Regions from separate parts of the Xanthobacter luteus genome, predicted to be linked through region 2. Evidence: riboswitches for the same ligand, from Rfam matches in the RefSeq annotation. Region 2 holds a riboswitch; the other holds the start of a gene.

Region 1 (8,761 bases), on a different contig from region 2:
CGGCGTCACCTCAGGCATCGACGGGGCGCTGCAGCTTGCCGCGGTGCTCCGCGGCGAGAAGGCCGCGCAGCAGATCCAGCTCTACATGCAGTACCACCCCGAGCCGCCGTTCGACGCCGGTACGCCTGAGCGGGCGCCCGAGAACATCGTCGCCGCCGCGCGGGAGTCCGTGAAGGAACTGACGGCGCAGCGGATCGAGACCGCCCGCCGCGTGGCGCGCCGCCTGGGCGTCGCCGTTCCGGATGATGCGGGGCTGGCGCGCTCGGCCTGAGGACGTCGCGGAAATGCCCAGGTCGAAAGAAGCTTACGCGCCCCTTTCGACCACTTCCTCCCGCAGGATCAGATGCAGGGTGCGGGCGAATTCCTCCGCCAACGGCTTCGGGATCACACTCGTCGTGATGCGGACGGCTGGGGGGGCCGCAAGGCGGAACACCGACCCTGTGCGTACCGTCCAGCCTGCCTCGAGCAGCCGCCGCGCCACCGTCTGCTCATCCTCCACCGGGATCCAGACGTTCATGCCATCCCGGCCATGGGCCTTGATGCCGCGCCCGGCCAATGCCGCCACAACGTCCTCCCGCCGCCGCTCATAGGCCGCCGCCGCGCCTGCGATCAGCTGCCGGTAGCCCGGCGCCGTGAGCACCGCCAGCACGGACTTCTGGAGGATGGAACTGACCCATCGGGTGGTGAAGGCGCTGAGCGACAGGCTCGCGCGGCTCAGCTCGTGGCTCGAATTGACCACCGCCAGCCGGAGATCCGGGCCGATATATTTCGACACCGAGCGGATGATGGCCCACCGGGGACGCCCCGCCTCGACCAGCGTCATGGGCGGAAAGCGCGAGAGGACGGCGAAATGGTCGTCCTCGATGAGCAGGACGTCGGGATAGGCCCGCATCTCTTCGCGCAGGGCCGCAAGCCGGGCCAAGCTCCAGGAGCCACCCACGGGATTGTGGGCGCGCGGGGTGAGGATGACCGCCTTTGCGCCCGCCTCCAGCGCCCGCCGCAACCCTCCGGGCGTCAGGCCCTCGTCGTCCACGGGCATGCTCAGCGGCACGTAGCCGGCCTGGCGCATCAGGCCGAGGGTGGTCATGAAACAGGGATCCTCGACCCCCACCGCGTCGCCCACGGCCAGCAGCTTGCGCAGGATGGTGCCGATGGCGTCGAAGGTCCCGGACGCCAGCCAGAGTTCGCCGACCGGCAGATCGTCCAGCGCAAACTGCTGGCCCAGCAGGCGAATGAGCTCCGGATCGTCCGGCGGGTCCTCGTAGGACCGCTGATGCCAGCCGACGCCGCGCAGCACCGATGTCATGTCGGGAAGGAGGGCGGGGTCGGGATTGCCCCCTGCGAGATCGCGCGGGGACGCGGCGGGCGGCGGCGCGGCGGTGTCGGGCGCGACCCTGCTGCCCTGCCGGCCCCGACCCTGCAGAAGGCCGCAGTCGGACAGTTGCTTGTAGGCCGCAGCGACCGTGTTTCGGTTGACTCCCAGCTCCTCTGCCAGCTGGCGCACCGTCGGCAGCGACGCGCCCCGCTTCAGGCGGCCCGAATCGACGGCTGACCGGATGGATTCAGCGATTTCTATTGCCGTTCGGCCCGCAATCACCACCGTCTCCCGCCATTCCATCGCTGACCCAGACACCGCGCCGACAGCAATTCGCCGCTAGGCGAGCGCGCCAAACGTATCCTGGCACAACGCGGCGTCTCTCCTAAGCCACTCAGACATGAAAAGTCAAATCGAGTACATTGAGTATTTTGTCTTGCGCTTCGGCGGGCGGACATGCCTGATGGGCGGGGAGGTCGGCCATGACGGATGCCATCGAAATTGCCCGGGCCCTGATGCGGGTCGATACCTGCAACCCGCCCGGCAACGAGCAGGCCGCGGCAGAGGTCCTCGTGCCGCGGCTCGCGGGTGCCGGATTCGCCATCGAGCAGCATCGGTTCGCGCCGGGGCGCGTCAATCTCGTGGCGGTCCGCAGGAGCGGTCGGATGCGTCCGGTCTTGGCATTCACCGGTCATCTTGACACCGTGCCGCTGGGCACCGCGCCGTGGCGCCACGATCCTTTCGCGGGCGAAATTCACGGGGGGCGTCTTTATGGCCGCGGCGCCTCCGACATGAAGGCGGCGGTCGCGGCCTTCGTCGCCGCCGCGCTGGACGCCCAGCGCGTCGAGGCGGACCTCGCCCTGGTGATCACGAGCGGCGAGGAGCGCGGATGTGAGGGCGCATTGGCTCTGGCGCGGGCCCAGATTGCGCTGCCCGAAATCTCCGGCTGGATCGTCGCCGAGCCGACGTCGAACGCCATCGCCCTGGGCCATAAGGGCGCTTTGTTCTGCTTCGCCCATTTCGCCGGCGTATCGGCGCATTCATCCGCCCCGCATCTGGGGGTGAATGCCATCTATCGCGCCTGCACGGCCGCCCTTGCCTTCGCCGACATGGATTTCGCCGCCCGCCACCCGGTGCTGGGGCAGGCGACCGCCAATGTCGGCCTGATCGAGGGGGGCCACGCGCCCAATGCGGTGCCCGATCGCGCCCGCCTGCACGTGGACGTCCGGACCCTGCCCGGCATGGACCATTCGCAGGTTCTGGCCCGTCTTGCCCGGCTCGCGGGCGAGGGCAGCCGCCTCGAATGCGTGCACGACCTCGCCCCGGTCTGGACCGATCCCGCCGCCCCGTTCGTCGCCCTGTGCGCCGCCGCCCGGGAAGCGGAGGGCCATGTGGCGGAACCGCCGCGCGGAGCCTCCTTCTTCACCGATGCCTCGGTGCTTTGCCACCTTGCCCCGGCGCCCGTCGTCCTTCTCGGGCCGGGTGAGCCCAGCCAGGCCCATGTGACCGATGAATGGTGCGGCGTGAACGAGATCGAAACCGCCCAGAACATCTACGGGCGCCTCATCCGCATGCACGCCGCCGCCCCTTAGGCGCGGGGCGGCGGGACGCGCACCCCGCCGCCCGGCCGGTCCTCAGGCGGACATCTGCGCCGCGACCAGTTCGGCGGTGGCGCAGGAGAGCGTCCAGCCCAGGTGGCCGTGGCCGGTATTGAAGAATACGTTGCGCGCGCGCCGGCTCGCGCCCACCCGCGGCAGCATGCCCGGGAGCATGGGGCGCAGCCCCGCCCAGACCGCCACATCGCTCGTGTCGAGGCGCGGAAAATGCCGCCGTGTCCAGGTGACCAGCGGCGCGATGCGGTCGGCCCGAACGTCGCGGTTGTAGCCGTTCAGTTCGGCGGTGCCGGCGATCCGGAAGCGGGTGTCCCCGAGGCGGCTGGTGACGATCTTCGCAGCGTCGTCCAGCAGGGCGACGCGCGGGGCATGGTCCACGTCCGCCGGCTTCACCGCGACCGTGATGGAGTAGCCTTTGACCGGATAGGCATTGAGCCGTTCCCCCACCCAGGCGGCGATCTGCCGGCTGCCGACGCCCGCGCAGATGACCACCTGGTCCGCAGCGAGGGCGCCTTTCGCCTGCGGCTCGTCCACGTCCTGCCATTCCACCACGCGCCGGCCATCCGCCTCGCGGATTGCGCCCACCTCGACCCCGTAGACAAACCTGCCGCCCAAGCGCGTGCAGGCCTGGGCGAGGCCACGCGTGAAGCGGCAGATGTCGCCGGAGGCATCCTGCGGGGTGAAGAAGCCGCCGTGGAACGTGCCTTCCAGCGCAGGCTCGATGGTCTTGATTTCGTCCGGGGTAAGGGGCTCGCGCTCCAGGCCGCCGCGCTTCAGCAGGGCGTTCACCTTTGTGGCATGGGCGAAGCTCGTCGGGTCGCGATAGACATGCATGAGCCCCCGCCTCTCGAGATCGAACGCGATGCCCTCGCGCTCGGCGATCTCGAACAGATGTCGACGCGCCTCGATGGCAAGCCGGACCGTCTCGACGGTGTTCTCCTCGTATCTGCCGATCTGGCCCACGAATTCTGCGAGCCAGGAAAACTTGTGCCAGCTGGGCTTGGGGTTCAGCAGCAGCGGCGCCGAGCGCGTGAATATCCAGCGGATGCCGTGCGCGACGTTCGACCACTGGTTCCAGACCTCCGCATTGCTGGCGGAAAGCTGGCCGCCATTGGCGAAGGACGTTTCCAGCGCGGCGTAGGGGTGGCGCTCCAGCACCGTCACCGCGTGTCCGCGGCGCAGCAGGGCATAGGCTGTTGTGACGCCGGTAATGCCGGCGCCGATGACGATCACATGTCCCATGGTCGATGCTCTCTTCCGTGACAGTCCATGCCCCCTCTGTCACGGAACCTGAGAGCTTCTCCGCCTGCGGCGGATATCCCCTTCGGTGGATCAGGATCGCCCTGACCTCTCTCCAGAGTGCCTGATGAATCGGTCCTTTTGCCTGAGAGTTTCCGGGGCGGTTGCTCCTTCGGCGGCGCTGGCGCGCGCTCTCCCGATCCATCTGATTGGCGCCCACAGTATAAAGGGCCCGTTGCCCCGTTCAAGACAAAACCGAATTTGTCCCATGGCCTAGCTCGCAGCGCGGCCCGTCATGGGGCACCGGCAGGTCCGCGCAGCGGCCGGGATGGCCCCTGGGGCGCGGCGGCGCTCCAAGCCCCGTCTGCAGGATCGCGTCGGCGCGCGCTCGCCCGCCGCGCGCCCTTAGCCGAAGAGGGCGATGCTCGGCTTGGCGACCATCAGCCACAGGATGCCCAAAATCGCGCCGAAGGCGGGAAAGCCGAAGGCGAACCAGGTCCAGAACAGGCGATGATAGGCGGGGGGAAGGGCGGCTCCGGCCTTCTCCGCCGCCTCCGCCAGATCGCGCATGCGCATCTGCATGAAGACGACCGGAAGCCAGAAGACACCGACCAGAAGGTAGAGAAGGAGGGACAGCACGATCCATCCCTCCGACAGGGGATACCCCACATGCCGGGCGAGCAGAAACCCGGTGATCGGCTGAACGACCACGGCGCTCGCCGTGAACAGAAAATCGGCCGTGACCACGATCCGCGCCACCCCGGCGATCTTCGCGACATTGCCGGTGCGATGGGCCATCACCATGAAGAAGGCGATGCCCGCACCGGTGCCGATCAGCACGATGGCGCCGATGAGATGAAGAAACTTCAGCGCGAAATAGAGCATCAGCGGCCTCGCAAAATGGCCAGGGCAACCAGATGCAGCGCCGCGACCGGCGCGATCTTGAGCAGTGGCGCCAGGGGGTCGAGCCAGAGCCAGGGCGTGAGGACGCTGCCGGCCAGGGCATAAAACAAAGCAACCGCAATGCCCGCGACGAGGGCCGGGCGGGCCGTGCGGCGCAGGCAGATGCCCAATCCCACCAGCAAATCGGCCGCGCCGCCGCCGAGCACGGCGAGCACGGCCAAGCCGCTCGCGCCGCCTTGCTGCATCATGGCGATGCCCGATTCAAATCCCGGCCCGAGCGAGGCGACGCCGGAGCCGATCCAGAAGATCGCGAGGCTGACGAGAACGAGCGGCTTCAGCAGATAGAGGCCGGCAAACCATCTCTCCTGAACGGAGGCCGGATGGGCGGCCAGCATGGCCGCCACGGAGCGCGGCGCGATGGCTGTGATCCGCCGCCATTGAGACGGGTCGCCCGTCGCCCCGCGCGCGATCTCCCTTTGCGCCGTCGTGCGCACCGGCGGACGCCAGCCAAGCCAGCCCGCCGCGTCGCCCAGCCCGTAGAGCGCGCGGGCCACCGGTTTTGGCACGCGCAATTCCCGCGCCGGGGGGGCGCCGAGCCAGGCACGAAAAATCCGGATCAGGTCCGAGAAATCCATCCGGTCCGGCCCCGCGAGCTCCAAGGCAAGTTTGGCAGGCGCGGCCGGCGCCAGGAAAAAGACCACCGTCTCGACGACATCCTCCAGCACCACGGGCTGGAGCGGCGCGGTCGCCGGCATGACCGGCAGGATGGGCAGCGCCGCGAGCCCCCGGACGAGGGCGCTGGCCCCATAGGCCGCGGGAGCGAGCACCACGGACGGGCGCAGAATGATCCAATCGAGCGCGCTGGCGGTCAGCGCCTCGTCGCCGGCCCGCTTGCTCCGCGAAAACTCCGTCGGTGTGGCCCGATCGACCCCCATGGCGGAGAAATGGACCAGCCGCCGCACGCCCGCCCGCTCGCACGCGGCCACGAGGGCGGACAGACCGCGCGCGTGGGTGCCGACGAGGTCATCGGCCGGACCGCTCTGCAGCGCGCCCGCGCAATTCACCACGGCATCGACGCGATCGAGAACCGCCGCCCATTCCGCGGGATCCGCTCGGCCGATGTCGAGGGCCGACCAGCGAATGGACGGCATGGCACGCGCGGCGACCGTCACGTCACGCGCGACCCCGCGCACCGGGTGGCCGCGGCCGGCGAGCGCCGCAGCGATCTGTGAACCGATGAGCCCCGTGGCTCCGACGATGAGAACTCGGCACAAGGAGGGTTCTTCCGGCATGCCCCACGCCTCCCCTGCTTCGCATCGCGGCGACGCCCGAATTGTGGCGCGTCGGGCGCCCCGCGCCGGGTCTCGCAGCAACGTCCCCGCTGTGATCGAGGCATGGACGTATCAGATTGTCGTCCCGGCCGCAGCGGCTTCCGCGCGGCTCGGGTTCTGGCGATCCGGCGGTGGCGCAACGGGACGTGAGCCCGCGGCGGAAGCTGCGGAACCAATCGGGGTGTTTCGCGCTGAAGCGGCGCCGCGGCCCACGGCTGGACCGGAGAGCGCCGGTCCCGCACGCGGTGCAACGTCAGGTTCGACTTCGCTGGGACGATGATCCATCACCCTGGTCCAACCCTTGGGTTTTCCCCAGGCTTGCAAGGTAAGAGGGACGTGCCAACAGGAAGTCCAAGAGGCGCTGCGGGTAATCCGCCGGCGCGGCATTTTGCACGGACGGCCGCGCCGCCACCGCCGTCCGCCAGGCCGAGAGCCGCGGCTTGTTCGCGACCATGCCGAAGTCCCCGATCCGGTCGAAGACGTCAAAATACCGGAACACCGGCGCGAAAACGGCATCGACCAGAGAAAACCTGGCCCCCGCGAAATAGGGGCGATCCGTCAACCTCGCGTCGATCTGGGCGAACTTGGCTGAAATCGAAACGGCCTTCGCCTCGAATGACATGGCATCTGGCGCATTATAGAGCCCCGCAATGTCGTTCAGAACTGATGATCCGAACTCGATCCACGAACGATGTTGGGCGCGCGCGAGGGGATCGGCGGGATGAAGGGGATGGGGTTCGGTCTCTTCCAGATATTCGAGAATGACCGCGCTTTCGAAAATGGCATGCCCACCCACCCTGAGCACCGGCGTCTTGCTCAGGGGCGAGATCGCCAGAAACCAGTCAGGCTTATTGGCCAAATCGATGTCGATGCGGTCATAGGGCACCGACTTTTCGGCAAGCGCGATCACGGCACGCTGCACGTAGGGGCACAGATGATGACTGATCAGCGTGAGACGGTTCATGATCTATTCGCCCCATACGTAGAAGAGAGCATCGCCTTCGATGCGTGTTGACAGGAACATGAGGCGCGATCCCTCGGGGGCGGGGCCTTCGGTGCGCGCGCCGGTGGCCATGTCGAAGGCGGCATTGTGCCAGGGGCAGACCAGCCTGCCCTCCTTGCATTCCAGCGGTCCGCCGAAATGCAGGCAGACATTGGCCGCCGCCTGCATCTTGTCTTTGCTTTTGTAGACATGCACGTCGCGGCCGAAGAAGGGGACGACGAGGGTGCCCACCTGAGGAATGTCGGCAATCTTGCAAAGCTCGTGTTTCATGATGATTTCCCCGTTGAATGTCGTTCAGGGGTGCTCGGCGAGGCAGCGCCGGCGGGCAAGAAGGTGCGACACGGCAAAGGCGCCGTCGCCGAGCAGGAACTGAACGAGGCTGACAGCCAGAAGAAAGGCCGGGTATTCCCAGCCGCCGCCAGGCGCGGTGAAGACCCAGCCATTGGCGGCGTGAACTACGATAATGGCCCCCAGCAGGGCCGGAGACAGGGCCACGACCACCCAGCGCGTCTGTACGCCGAGGATCAGCAGAACACCGCCGATCACTTCGCCTGCAACGAGGACATAGGCCAGCCAGCCGGGCAGTCCCGCCTGGACGAAGAAGGCCGCCGTCCCTCCAAGGCCATAGGTTAGAACCTTCAGCACGATGCTGTGGGCAAGATACATGGCCCCCAAACTCAGGCGCAGGACGAGCGCCGCTAGGTCAGGCGACGATTTCATTGGGCTCCGCTTCCGATAGATGTAGTTGCATGATTTTTAATGTAATTGCATATATCCGTCAAGCTTGATGCAAACGCATGTATCTCGGTAGAATGGCGCCATGGAACAGATGCCTTCCGAAACGGTGGTTCGCGCCTGGACGCGCCTGATGCGGGCCCAGCGGCTTGCGCTCGCTTCGATCGAAGGCGCTCTGAAGGCCGCGGGCCTGCCGCCGCTGGTCTGGTACGATGTGCTGCTTGAGGTCGAGCGTGCCGGCCCCGATGGCCTGCGCCCGTACGAACTGGAACGGGCCATGCTTCTGGCGCAATATAATCTGTCGCGCCTGATCGACCGCATAGAAGCGGCCGGATATGTGGAACGAAAGCTGTGCGCCGATGACGGCCGCGGGCAGCGGATCGTCATGACCGACGCGGGCAAGGCGATCCGCCGCCAAATGTGGCCCATCTACGCCCGAGAGATCGAGCGCGCAATTGGAGGCCGCCTGTCGGCGGAACAAGCAGAAGTCCTCGGCGATCTGCTTGGCCGATTGGTGGACGGCCGCACCGTTCCGAAGGCGGCATCAAAGGCCTTGAGCGCGTGAGGGCACTGCGCGATCGCGGCCGCCATTCCAAATGTGAAGGCATCCGGTCCGGTTTGG
Region 2 (8,761 bases):
CTCCTTCGCCGGGCGGCTCGATGACCAGCAGGTCGCCGACCTCGCCAATTATGTGCGCACCTCCTGGGGCAATGCGGCGCCGGCCAACGTGACCGCCGCCATGGTCGCCGCCTGGCGCGCCACCGCCCATGTGCCGGACTACGGCACCCAGGCCGCCTCGGCCTTCTCCTGCCCGGACGTGGGCGGCGCGCCCGGCGCCGACGGTCCGGACCCCAAGGCGGTGGCCGCGCTCTCGGCCATGATGGCGGGCGGCCAGCGCTCCATCCCCATGATGGTGGACACCTACAAGGCCAGCAATTCAGACGCCGGCAACGGCACCGTCGTCGATGCCCTCACCGCCGCTTATTGCCCCGTGGTGGCCAAGAGCAAGGCGCCGGACTGGCAGAAATATTCCGAGCTGCGCCGCTTCACGCTCCAGGCGGCCATGGAGGTGTCGCGCCGCACGGTCTCGGGCCCGGTGGACAGCCAGCCCATCATCTGGGCGCTGCCGGTTGGTCACTCGCTGGTGGTGAAGGAGCCGGCCTCGCTCGCCGCCAAGCTCGCTTGCCCGGCGGACGACGGCAAGGCGGTGCCGGCGGACCTGTCGGCCGCCGCCGCCAAGGCGCTGGGCAAGCCCAAGCCGCCGGTGTCGGGGACCAGCGCCGCCGCGCTCGCCACCACGCTTGCGGCGCAGAACCCCAAGGCGAAGCTGGCGGACGTGGCGAACGCGCTCATCGTCTCCTATTGCCGGGTGGTGGCGGGGATGGCGAGCACCTCGGTGGCGGAGCAGAACGCGCTGCTCAACGGCTTCGGCCAGCAGGTGGTGCAGGCGCTGCAGCTTTTGCCGCCGCCCAAGGTGGCGAGCGCCGGCACCGGCAAGAAGTAAGCGGCGGGGCGGGACGGCGGGGTATGGGCCCTCCGGTCAAGCCGGAGGGCGGCGGCCGCGAAGGCAACGGCACGCGGTTGCGCCTGACCGTTGTCATGCCCCGGCTTGTCTGAGGCGTCCACGCGGCGGCTTGCCCCGCGCGGCGCCGGCAGACGCTTGCGCTGCGGCGCGGAGGATCCTCCGGGCAAGCCGGGGCATGACGGCACGATCGACGGCGCGCGGTTGGGCGGGACGGCGGGCCATGGGCCCTCCGGTCAAGCCGGAGGGCGACGGCAGCGAAGGGGGCCGACGGCGCGCGGCGAAGGAAGCCAAGAGCGCGCGGCAGGGGAAGCCCAAGCGCGCGGCGGCCGGACGGCTCATTTGCCCGGGCGGGGCGCCTTCTCGGCGGCGAGGGAGCGGCGCAGGGCCTCGGTGATGTCCACCACGTTGCCGGCCGCGGGCGCCGCCCCGGCCCCGTCTTTGCCGGACGTCCCCTTGCCCTTGCCGGGGCGCCGCGCCTTGCTCTTGCCGGCGGCGATCAATTCCAGCAGGCGCGCCTGCACCGGGTCCTCCACCAGATCGTCGGACCAATCCAGAATCTTGCCCGAAATGAGCTTGCCGATCAGCGCAGCGGTGTCGCGGGAGGGCTTGGGGGCGTCGGCGAGGCCGGCGAAATAGGCGTCCTCGGGCCGCACCTCGCCGCCGAAATGCAGCGTCCACAGCACCATGCCCCTGCCTTCGGGCTTCACCAGGACGGCGCGCTCGCGGCCATAGAGCACGAGTCGCGAGACCGCGGCGGTCGCGGTCGCGACCATGGCGTCGCGGATCACCCCGAACGCCTCCTCGCCCACCTTGTCGGCGGGCGCCAGGAAATGCGGCTTGTCGTACCAGATCCAGCCGACGCTGCCGGCCTCCACGAAGCGCTCGATGTCGATGGTGCGGGTGCTCTCGAGGCGGACCGCATCGAGGTCGGCGTCCTCGAGCATCACGTGGGCGTCCTCGCCGACCGGATAGCCCTTGACCTCGTCGTCCTCCTCCACCGGGTCGCCGGTGACGGCGTCCACGTAGCGCGCGACGACCCGCGCGCCGGTCTTCCGGTTGAGGGTGTGGAAGCGCACCTTGCCGCTGGCGCTGGTGGCCGGCGTCATGGTCACCGGGCAGGTGACGAGGGAGAGCTTGAGATAGCCGGTCCAGAAGGCGCGCGGCGCCATGGCGGGTGCCTCCGCTGCGGCGGCCGGGCGGCGGCCTGCCCGCTCAACGCGCCGGCGGGCCGGGCGGTTCCAGCCTCAGCGGCGCGCGTCCAGCTCCGCCTCGTCGAGCGGGCGCGCCTCGTCCGCGAGCATGATCGGGATGCCGTCGCGGATCGGGAAGGCGAGGCGCGCGGGGCGCGAGATCAGCTCCTGGCGCGCGCGGTCATATTCCAGCGGCGCCTTGGTGAGCGGGCAGACCAGGATTTCCAGGAGCTTGGGGTCCACGTCCTGGCCGGCGCGCTGGGGATTGGCCATGTCTCTCACCCTTGATCCTCGGCCCTTGAAGCGGGGGCCCGGCACCATAGACGCCGCCGGGCCCGGCTTCACGCGGTTTTTTCCGCCCGCGGGCGGGGTGGAATGGTGGGCGCCGCTATTCCGCCGCCGCGTCGAGCGGGGCGGGACGCACCCAGCGCAGCACCGGGGCGCGGGCGGCGCGGGTCTCGTCGAGGCGCCGGCGCGGGGCGTAAAAAGGCGCGCCGAGGAAGCGGTCGGTGTCGCCCGCCTTCGCCGCCAGCGCGAGGTCGCGCAGGGTGGCGATGAACAGATCGAGCGAGGCTTTCGATTCGCTCTCGGTGGGCTCCACCAGCATCGCCCCGTGCACCACCAGCGGGAAATACACCGTCATGGGGTGGTAGCCCTCGTCGATCAGTGCCTTCGCCACGTCGAGGGTGGAGATGCCGGTGCCGGCGAGCCAGGCGTCGTCGAACAGCGCCTCGTGCATGGCCGGGCGGTCCGGGAACGGCACGCTCATCACGTCCTTGAGGCTGGCGCGGATGTAGTTGGCCGAGAGCACCGCGTCCTCGGACGCCTGGCGCATGCCGTCCGCGCCGTGGGAGAGCATCCAGGCGAGCGCGCGCACGAACATGCCCATCTGGCCGTGGAACGCGCTCATGCGGCCGAGCGCGGCCTCGGCGCCTGCTGCGCCCTCGTCCTCCACCAGGGTCAGCACGCCGTCGCGCGCCACCACGCACGGCACCGGCGCGAACGGGGCGAGGGCGCCAGAGAGCACCACCGGCCCGGCGCCCGGCCCGCCGCCGCCGTGCGGCGTCGAGAAGGTCTTGTGCAGATTGATGTGCATGGCGTCGACGCCGAGATCGCCGATCCGCACCTTGCCGAGGATGGCGTTGAAATTGGCGCCGTCGGCATAGAAATAGGCGCCGGCCGCGTGCACCGCCGCGGCGATCTTCACCACGTCCGGCTCGAACAGGCCGCAGGTGTTGGGATTGGTGAGCATCAGCGCCGCCACCTCGGGCGCCAGCGCCGCCTTCACCGCCGCCACGTCCACCGTGCCGTCGGCGCGGGCGGGGATGGCGCGCACCTCGTAGCCGATCAGCGCCGCGGTGGCGGGATTGGTGCCGTGGGCGCTCTCGGGCACCAGCACCACGTGCCGGTGGCCCTCGCCGCGCGCCAAATGCGCGGCCTTGATGGCCATCATGCCGCACAATTCGCCATGGGCGCCGGCCTTGGGCTGCAGCGCCACCGCGCTCATGCCGGTGAGCTCCAGCAGATAGCGCGACAGCTCCGCCATCAGCGCCAGCGCGCCCTGGACCGTGGACACCGGCTGCAGCGGGTGGAGATCGGCGAAGCCGGCAAGGCGCGCCATCTTCTCGTTGAGGCGCGGATTGTGCTTCATGGTGCACGAGCCGAGCGGGAACAGGCCGCTGTCGATGCCGTAATTCATGCGCGAGAGGCGTACGTAATGGCGCATGGCCTCGGGCTCGGAGAGGCCCGGCAGATCGGGCGCCACCTGGCGCTCCAGCCCGCCGAGGCGGGGCCGGAAGGCGGCGGGCTCGGGGATGTCGACGCCCGACACTTCGGCGCGGCCGACCTCGAAGATCAGCCCCTCCTCCAGGTCCAGGCCCCGGTTTCCGGTGAAGGTCTTGGGCCCCTGGGCGGAGCTCCCGGCGGTGAGGGCGGTGGCGCCCCGGCCTTCGCGGTTCATGCCAGCACCTCCTTCAGCGCGGCCGCATAAGCGGCGCGGTCGTCCTCGGTCGTGGTCTCGGTGGCGGCGACCAGGATCAAATCGCCGAGGCCGGCCTTGGGCGCGAGGCGCGCATAGGACACGCCGCCGAGCACCCCCTTTGCCGCCAGCGCCTCGATCACGGCCGCCGCGTCGCCCGGCACCCGGATGGTGAACTCGTTGAAGAAGCTCGCGTTCAGCACCTCCACCCCGGGCACCGCCGCGAGCCGGTCGGAAAGATCGCAGGCGGCCGCGTGGTTGAGGCGCGCGAGCCGCGTCAGCCCCTCGCGCCCGAGCAGCGAGAGGTGGATGGTGAAGGCCAGCGTGCACAGGCCGGAATTGGTGCAGATGTTGGAGGTCGCCTTCTCGCGCCGGATGTGCTGCTCGCGCGTCGACAGCGTCAGCACGAAGCCGCGCCGGCCCTCGGCATCCACGGTCTCGCCGACGAGGCGGCCGGGCATCTGGCGGATGAACTTCGTGCGCGTGGCGAACAGGCCCACATAGGGTCCGCCGAAATTCAGCGCATTGCCGATGGACTGGCCCTCGCCGACGACGATGTCGGCGCCCTGGGTGCCGGGCGGCTCGACGAGCCCGAGCGCGAGCGCCTCGGTGCACACGGCGATCAGCAGGGCGCCCATCTCGTGCGCCTTGGCGGCGATGGGCTTGAGGTCCACCAGATTGCCGAACACGTCCGGCGACTGCACGACGATGCAGGAGACCGTGTCGTCGATGGCGGCGACAAGGTCCTCGCCGCCCGCCGGCGCCGGGGGCAGCGCCACCACCGCGTCATTGGCGTAGCGCGAGACGGTCTCGACGGTGGCGCGGTAGTGGGGGTGCAGATTGCCCGCCAGCACCGCCTTGCGCCGCCGGGTGACGCGGTGCGCCATCAGCACCGCCTCGGCGGTGCCGGTGGAGCCGTCATACATGGAGGCGTTGGCCACCTCCATCTGCGTCAGCTCGGCCACCTGGGTCTGGAACTCGAACAGATATTGCAGCGTGCCCTGGGCGATCTCGGGCTGGTAGGGGGTGTAGGAGGTGAGGAATTCCGAGCGCTGGATCAGGTGGTCGACGCTCGCCGGCACATGGTGGCGATAGGCGCCGGCGCCGACGAAGAACGGCACCGATCCCGCCGGCACGTTCTTCGCCGCGAGCTTGGCGAGCTGGCGCTCCACCTCCAATTCCCCCTTGGCCAGAGGCAGGTCCGGCAGCTCGTCTTCGCGCTTGTCCTTCGGGATGTCGACGAACAGCGCGTCCACGTCGACGATGCCGATGCGCGCCATCATCTCGGCGCGGTCGTCGGGGGTGAGGGGCAGATAGCGCATGATGCGGGTCCGCTTTCAGGCCGTCGTGAAGGTGGGGTTGATGATGACTTCGGCGCGCAGCGAGTTGGCCACGAAGCATTCCTCGTGGGCCTTGTGGTGCAGCGCCTCCACGTCCGTCTGGGTGGGCCGCGTCTCGCCCGAGAACACCATGGCCGGGTTCAGGGTGACGCTGGCGATCAGGGTCTTGCCGCGCTCGTTCTTGCCCATGGCGGCCGCCACGCGGTCCTCGTAGCGATCCACGCGGAATCCGGCCTTGCGGGCGAAGTCCAGCACGAACAGCATGTGGCAGGAGGAGAGCGCGGCCGCCACCGCCTCTTCGGGGTCGACGGCGTCCGCCTGCGAGAGCGGCACGCGCACCACCGCGGGCGAGGAGGAGGCAGCCACCTCGACGCCGTCGAAGACCCACCGATGGGCGCGCGAATAGCGCCCGTCGGTGAACACCTGATCGCCGCGCTCCCAGCGCACGAGTGCGGTCTGCGGTTGGCTCATGGCGGCCTCAGCCCAGGGTTTCGAGGAACGCCTTATAGGCGTCGGCGTCCATGAGGTCGTCGAGCTCGGCGGCGCTGGCGAGCTTCAGCTTCAGGAACCAGCCCTTGCCCTCGGCGTCCTCGTTGACGAGGCCGGGATTGCCCTCCAGCTCCTCGTTCACCTCCACCACCTCGCCGGACAGCGGGGCATAGACCTCGCTCGCCGCCTTCACGCTCTCCACCACCGCGGCTTCCTTGCCCTTCTCCACCGTCTTGCCCACGTCGGGCAGCTCGACGAACACCACGTCGCCCAGCTGGCTCTGGGCGAATTCGGAGATGCCCACGACCGCCACGTCGCCGTCGAGGCGGACATATTCGTGGTCCTTGGTGTAGCGCACGCTGGTCATGACTTGAGGCCCCCGGTTCAGGATTTGCGGTGGTAGCGCGTCGGCACGAAGGGCAGCGCCGAGACCGTCGCGGGCAGCGCCCGGCCGCGCACCCGCACCTCCAGCGCCGTGCCGGGCGCGGCATAGGCCGGCGGCACGTAGCCCATGGCGACGGGCGCGCCGAGCGTCGGCGCGTAGCCGCCCGAGGTGAGGGTGCCGATCACGGTGCCGGCGGCGGCGATCTCCGCCCCCTCGCGGGCCGGCTGGCGCCCCTCGATGCGAAGCCCCACGCGGATGCGGGATGTGCCCTCGGTCAGCTCGCGCTGGATGCGCGCGGCGCCGGGAAAGCCGCCGTCGAGCCGCCGGCGCTTCTGGATCGACCAGGCGAGCGCGGCCTCGATGGGCGAGGTGGTCAAATCGATGTCGTGGCCGTAGAGGCACAGGCCCGCTTCGAGCCGCAGGCTGTCGCGGGCGCCGAGGCCGATGGCCCTGACCTCCGGCTCCTCCATGAGGCGCGCCCACAGAACCGGCGCCTGCAGCGCCGGGACGGAGATCTCGAAGCCGTCCTCGCCGGTGTAGCCGGAGCGGGCCACCTGCATGGGGAAGTCGTCCACCAAAAGGACGCCGGCCTCCATGAAGCCGAGGCCGAGCGCGTCGGGGCAGTGGCGCTCCATCACCATGGCGGCCTCGGGGCCCTGGAGCGCGATCAAGGCGCGGTCGTCGACCACGTCGAGCCGCACCGAGGCCGGCAGGCGGGCGGCGATGTGGGCGAAGTCCACCTCCTTGCGGGCGGCGTTCACCACCAGCAGCAGGCGCCCGTCATTGCCGTGGCCGGCGGGGCGGGTGACCATGAGGTCGTCGATGATGCCGCCGTCTTCGGCGAGCAGCTGGGAATAGCGCTGGCGGCCCTCGGCGAGGGTGAGGATGTCGGCCGGGATCAGCGCCTCGAGCGCGCGGGCGGTGGCCGCGTGGTCGCGGCCCTGGAGGATCGCCTGGCCCATGTGGGAGACGTCGAACAGGCCCGCATGGGCGCGGGTCCAATTGTGCTCGGCGAGGATGCCGTCGGCATATTGCACCGGCATCTCGTAGCCGGCGAACGGCACCATGCGGGCGCCGAGGGCAAGATGTTCGGCATGGAGCGGGGTCTTCCGGAGGGGACCCGCGTTTTCGTCCGGCTGCGCCATGGAAGGCTCCCGACAGGATGCGCCAAGCTGGCGGCCCCGTGTCCGGGTCCGCGCGGCGCCCCCTCTGTCCGGGAAACCTGAGAGATTTCACCGCGCCTCGTGGAAGGGCGCGGCTTACTCCTTCGGTGAGCGCATGCCTCCCTTCGCAGGAGGTGCGCTGCTTTCCAGAGTCTCGTCCCCCTGCGGCCCTTTGTGCCTGAGCGGTTCCGGGGCGGTTGCGCCTTCGGCGCCGGCCCCATGCGGCAGGCCCTGTCAAAGGCGCCACCACACGGCCGGTCTCTCCCGCAGGGATCGTCCGATCGGCCCCGCGCCACTCCTGATAGGGCGAGTCGCGATGCCGTGGCGCAGCATAGGGGATGGGGCGACGGCGTCAATGCGGGAGGCGTTTCCGCCTCCGCGGCTCCTCAGGCTGGTCGCTGGCGGAAATGGCGATCATGACCGCGATCCCGAACCGGGCGGCGAAGCCAAGGTCGCGCATCGGCGCCCACAAATAGTATCTGATTTTCGGAGTGCTTTAAATCGGCGATGGCGCGGGACGGAGATGGGCAAGCTTCACCAGATCGGCAAGGTCATCATCCGGGTCTACGCCAACGACGACCCGCCCCCCGTACTTCCATGCCGTACATCCGGACTTCGAGGCCCTCGTCGAGATCGAGACCCTCTCCCTCCTGCGCGGCGCGCTCTCGGCGCAGGCATCCAAGGCCATCATGGCCTGGGCTCGCGACAACCGCGAGGCAATCGCCGCCGAGCGGAACCGGATCAACCCTCGTTTCCCTATCGCCTGAAAGGAGGCGGCCATGGACAGGAACACGCCGCGGATCGAGGCCGTCGCCGCGAACGGCAAACACGAACTCCTCGTCCTCTGGAAGGACGGGCGCCATGAGCGGATCGATCTGCAGGGCTGGATTGCCACCGGCGGTGACATCCTCTCGCCCTTGGCCGCGCTCAGCGTGTTCCGGTGCCCCAAGGTCGGGGATTACGGCGCCTCTACCGGCCCCGGAAGGCCGGAAGGCCGAGGAGGGTTTCCGGATAGCGCCGGAGGAAGCTCTTCGTGCCGGCGCGAGAGGAAGCCAAGCGAACGCGCGCCGCATCCAGGATGCCCATCGCCCGCGCCTCTGTTATATGCCGCTGCGACCGAACACAGACGAAGGGGCGCAACCCATGGCGAACGTCACCGCTTTTCCCGACAAGGCCACCATCGCCAGGGAAACCGCCCGCATGCTGATCGAGGTGGAGGCGGTGCGCTTCTCCTCCGGCGAGCCCTTCATCTTCACCTCGGGCTGGGCGAGCCCGGTCTATGTGGACTGCCGCCGGCTCATCTCCTTCCCCCGGGTGCGCCAGACGCTGG

What was found. Region 2 has a riboswitch for glycine ahead of gcvT (glycine cleavage system aminomethyltransferase GcvT). Riboswitches for the same ligand answer to the same signal wherever they lie in the genome.
Region 1: it holds a riboswitch for glycine, as region 2 does, so the genes downstream of both, ABLE88_RS04380 (D-amino acid dehydrogenase) here and gcvT (glycine cleavage system aminomethyltransferase GcvT) in region 2, are expected to answer to the same signal.

Annotation. Positions count from the first base shown of each region.
Region 1 covers NZ_JBDZDO010000001.1:904,792-913,552, reverse strand. Annotated here, with positions in the region: gene ABLE88_RS04395 (DJ-1/PfpI family protein) at 1-271, shown strand, start outside; gene ABLE88_RS04390 (aminotransferase class I/II-fold pyridoxal phosphate-dependent enzyme) at 305-1,618, opposite strand; gene ABLE88_RS04385 (M20 family metallopeptidase) at 1,798-2,907, shown strand; gene ABLE88_RS04380 (D-amino acid dehydrogenase) at 2,950-4,170, opposite strand; glycine riboswitch at 4,291-4,376, opposite strand; gene ABLE88_RS04375 (DUF2269 family protein) at 4,573-5,052, opposite strand; gene ABLE88_RS04370 (SDR family oxidoreductase) at 5,052-6,362, opposite strand; gene ABLE88_RS04365 (glutathione S-transferase family protein) at 6,655-7,365, opposite strand; gene ABLE88_RS04360 (Rieske (2Fe-2S) protein) at 7,369-7,674, opposite strand; gene ABLE88_RS04355 (DoxX family protein) at 7,699-8,124, opposite strand; gene ABLE88_RS04350 (MarR family winged helix-turn-helix transcriptional regulator) at 8,225-8,704, shown strand.
Region 2 covers NZ_JBDZDO010000003.1:363,453-372,213, forward strand. Annotated here, with positions in the region: gene ABLE88_RS12750 (c-type cytochrome) at 1-865, shown strand, start outside; gene ku (non-homologous end joining protein Ku) at 1,222-2,055, opposite strand; gene ABLE88_RS12760 (Trm112 family protein) at 2,131-2,349, opposite strand; gene gcvPB (aminomethyl-transferring glycine dehydrogenase subunit GcvPB) at 2,465-4,036, opposite strand; gene gcvPA (aminomethyl-transferring glycine dehydrogenase subunit GcvPA) at 4,033-5,376, opposite strand; gene ABLE88_RS12775 (OsmC family protein) at 5,392-5,865, opposite strand; gene gcvH (glycine cleavage system protein GcvH) at 5,873-6,250, opposite strand; gene gcvT (glycine cleavage system aminomethyltransferase GcvT) at 6,268-7,413, opposite strand; glycine riboswitch at 7,587-7,708, opposite strand; gene ABLE88_RS12790 (hypothetical protein) at 8,064-8,198, shown strand; gene ABLE88_RS12795 (orotate phosphoribosyltransferase) at 8,575-8,761, shown strand, end outside.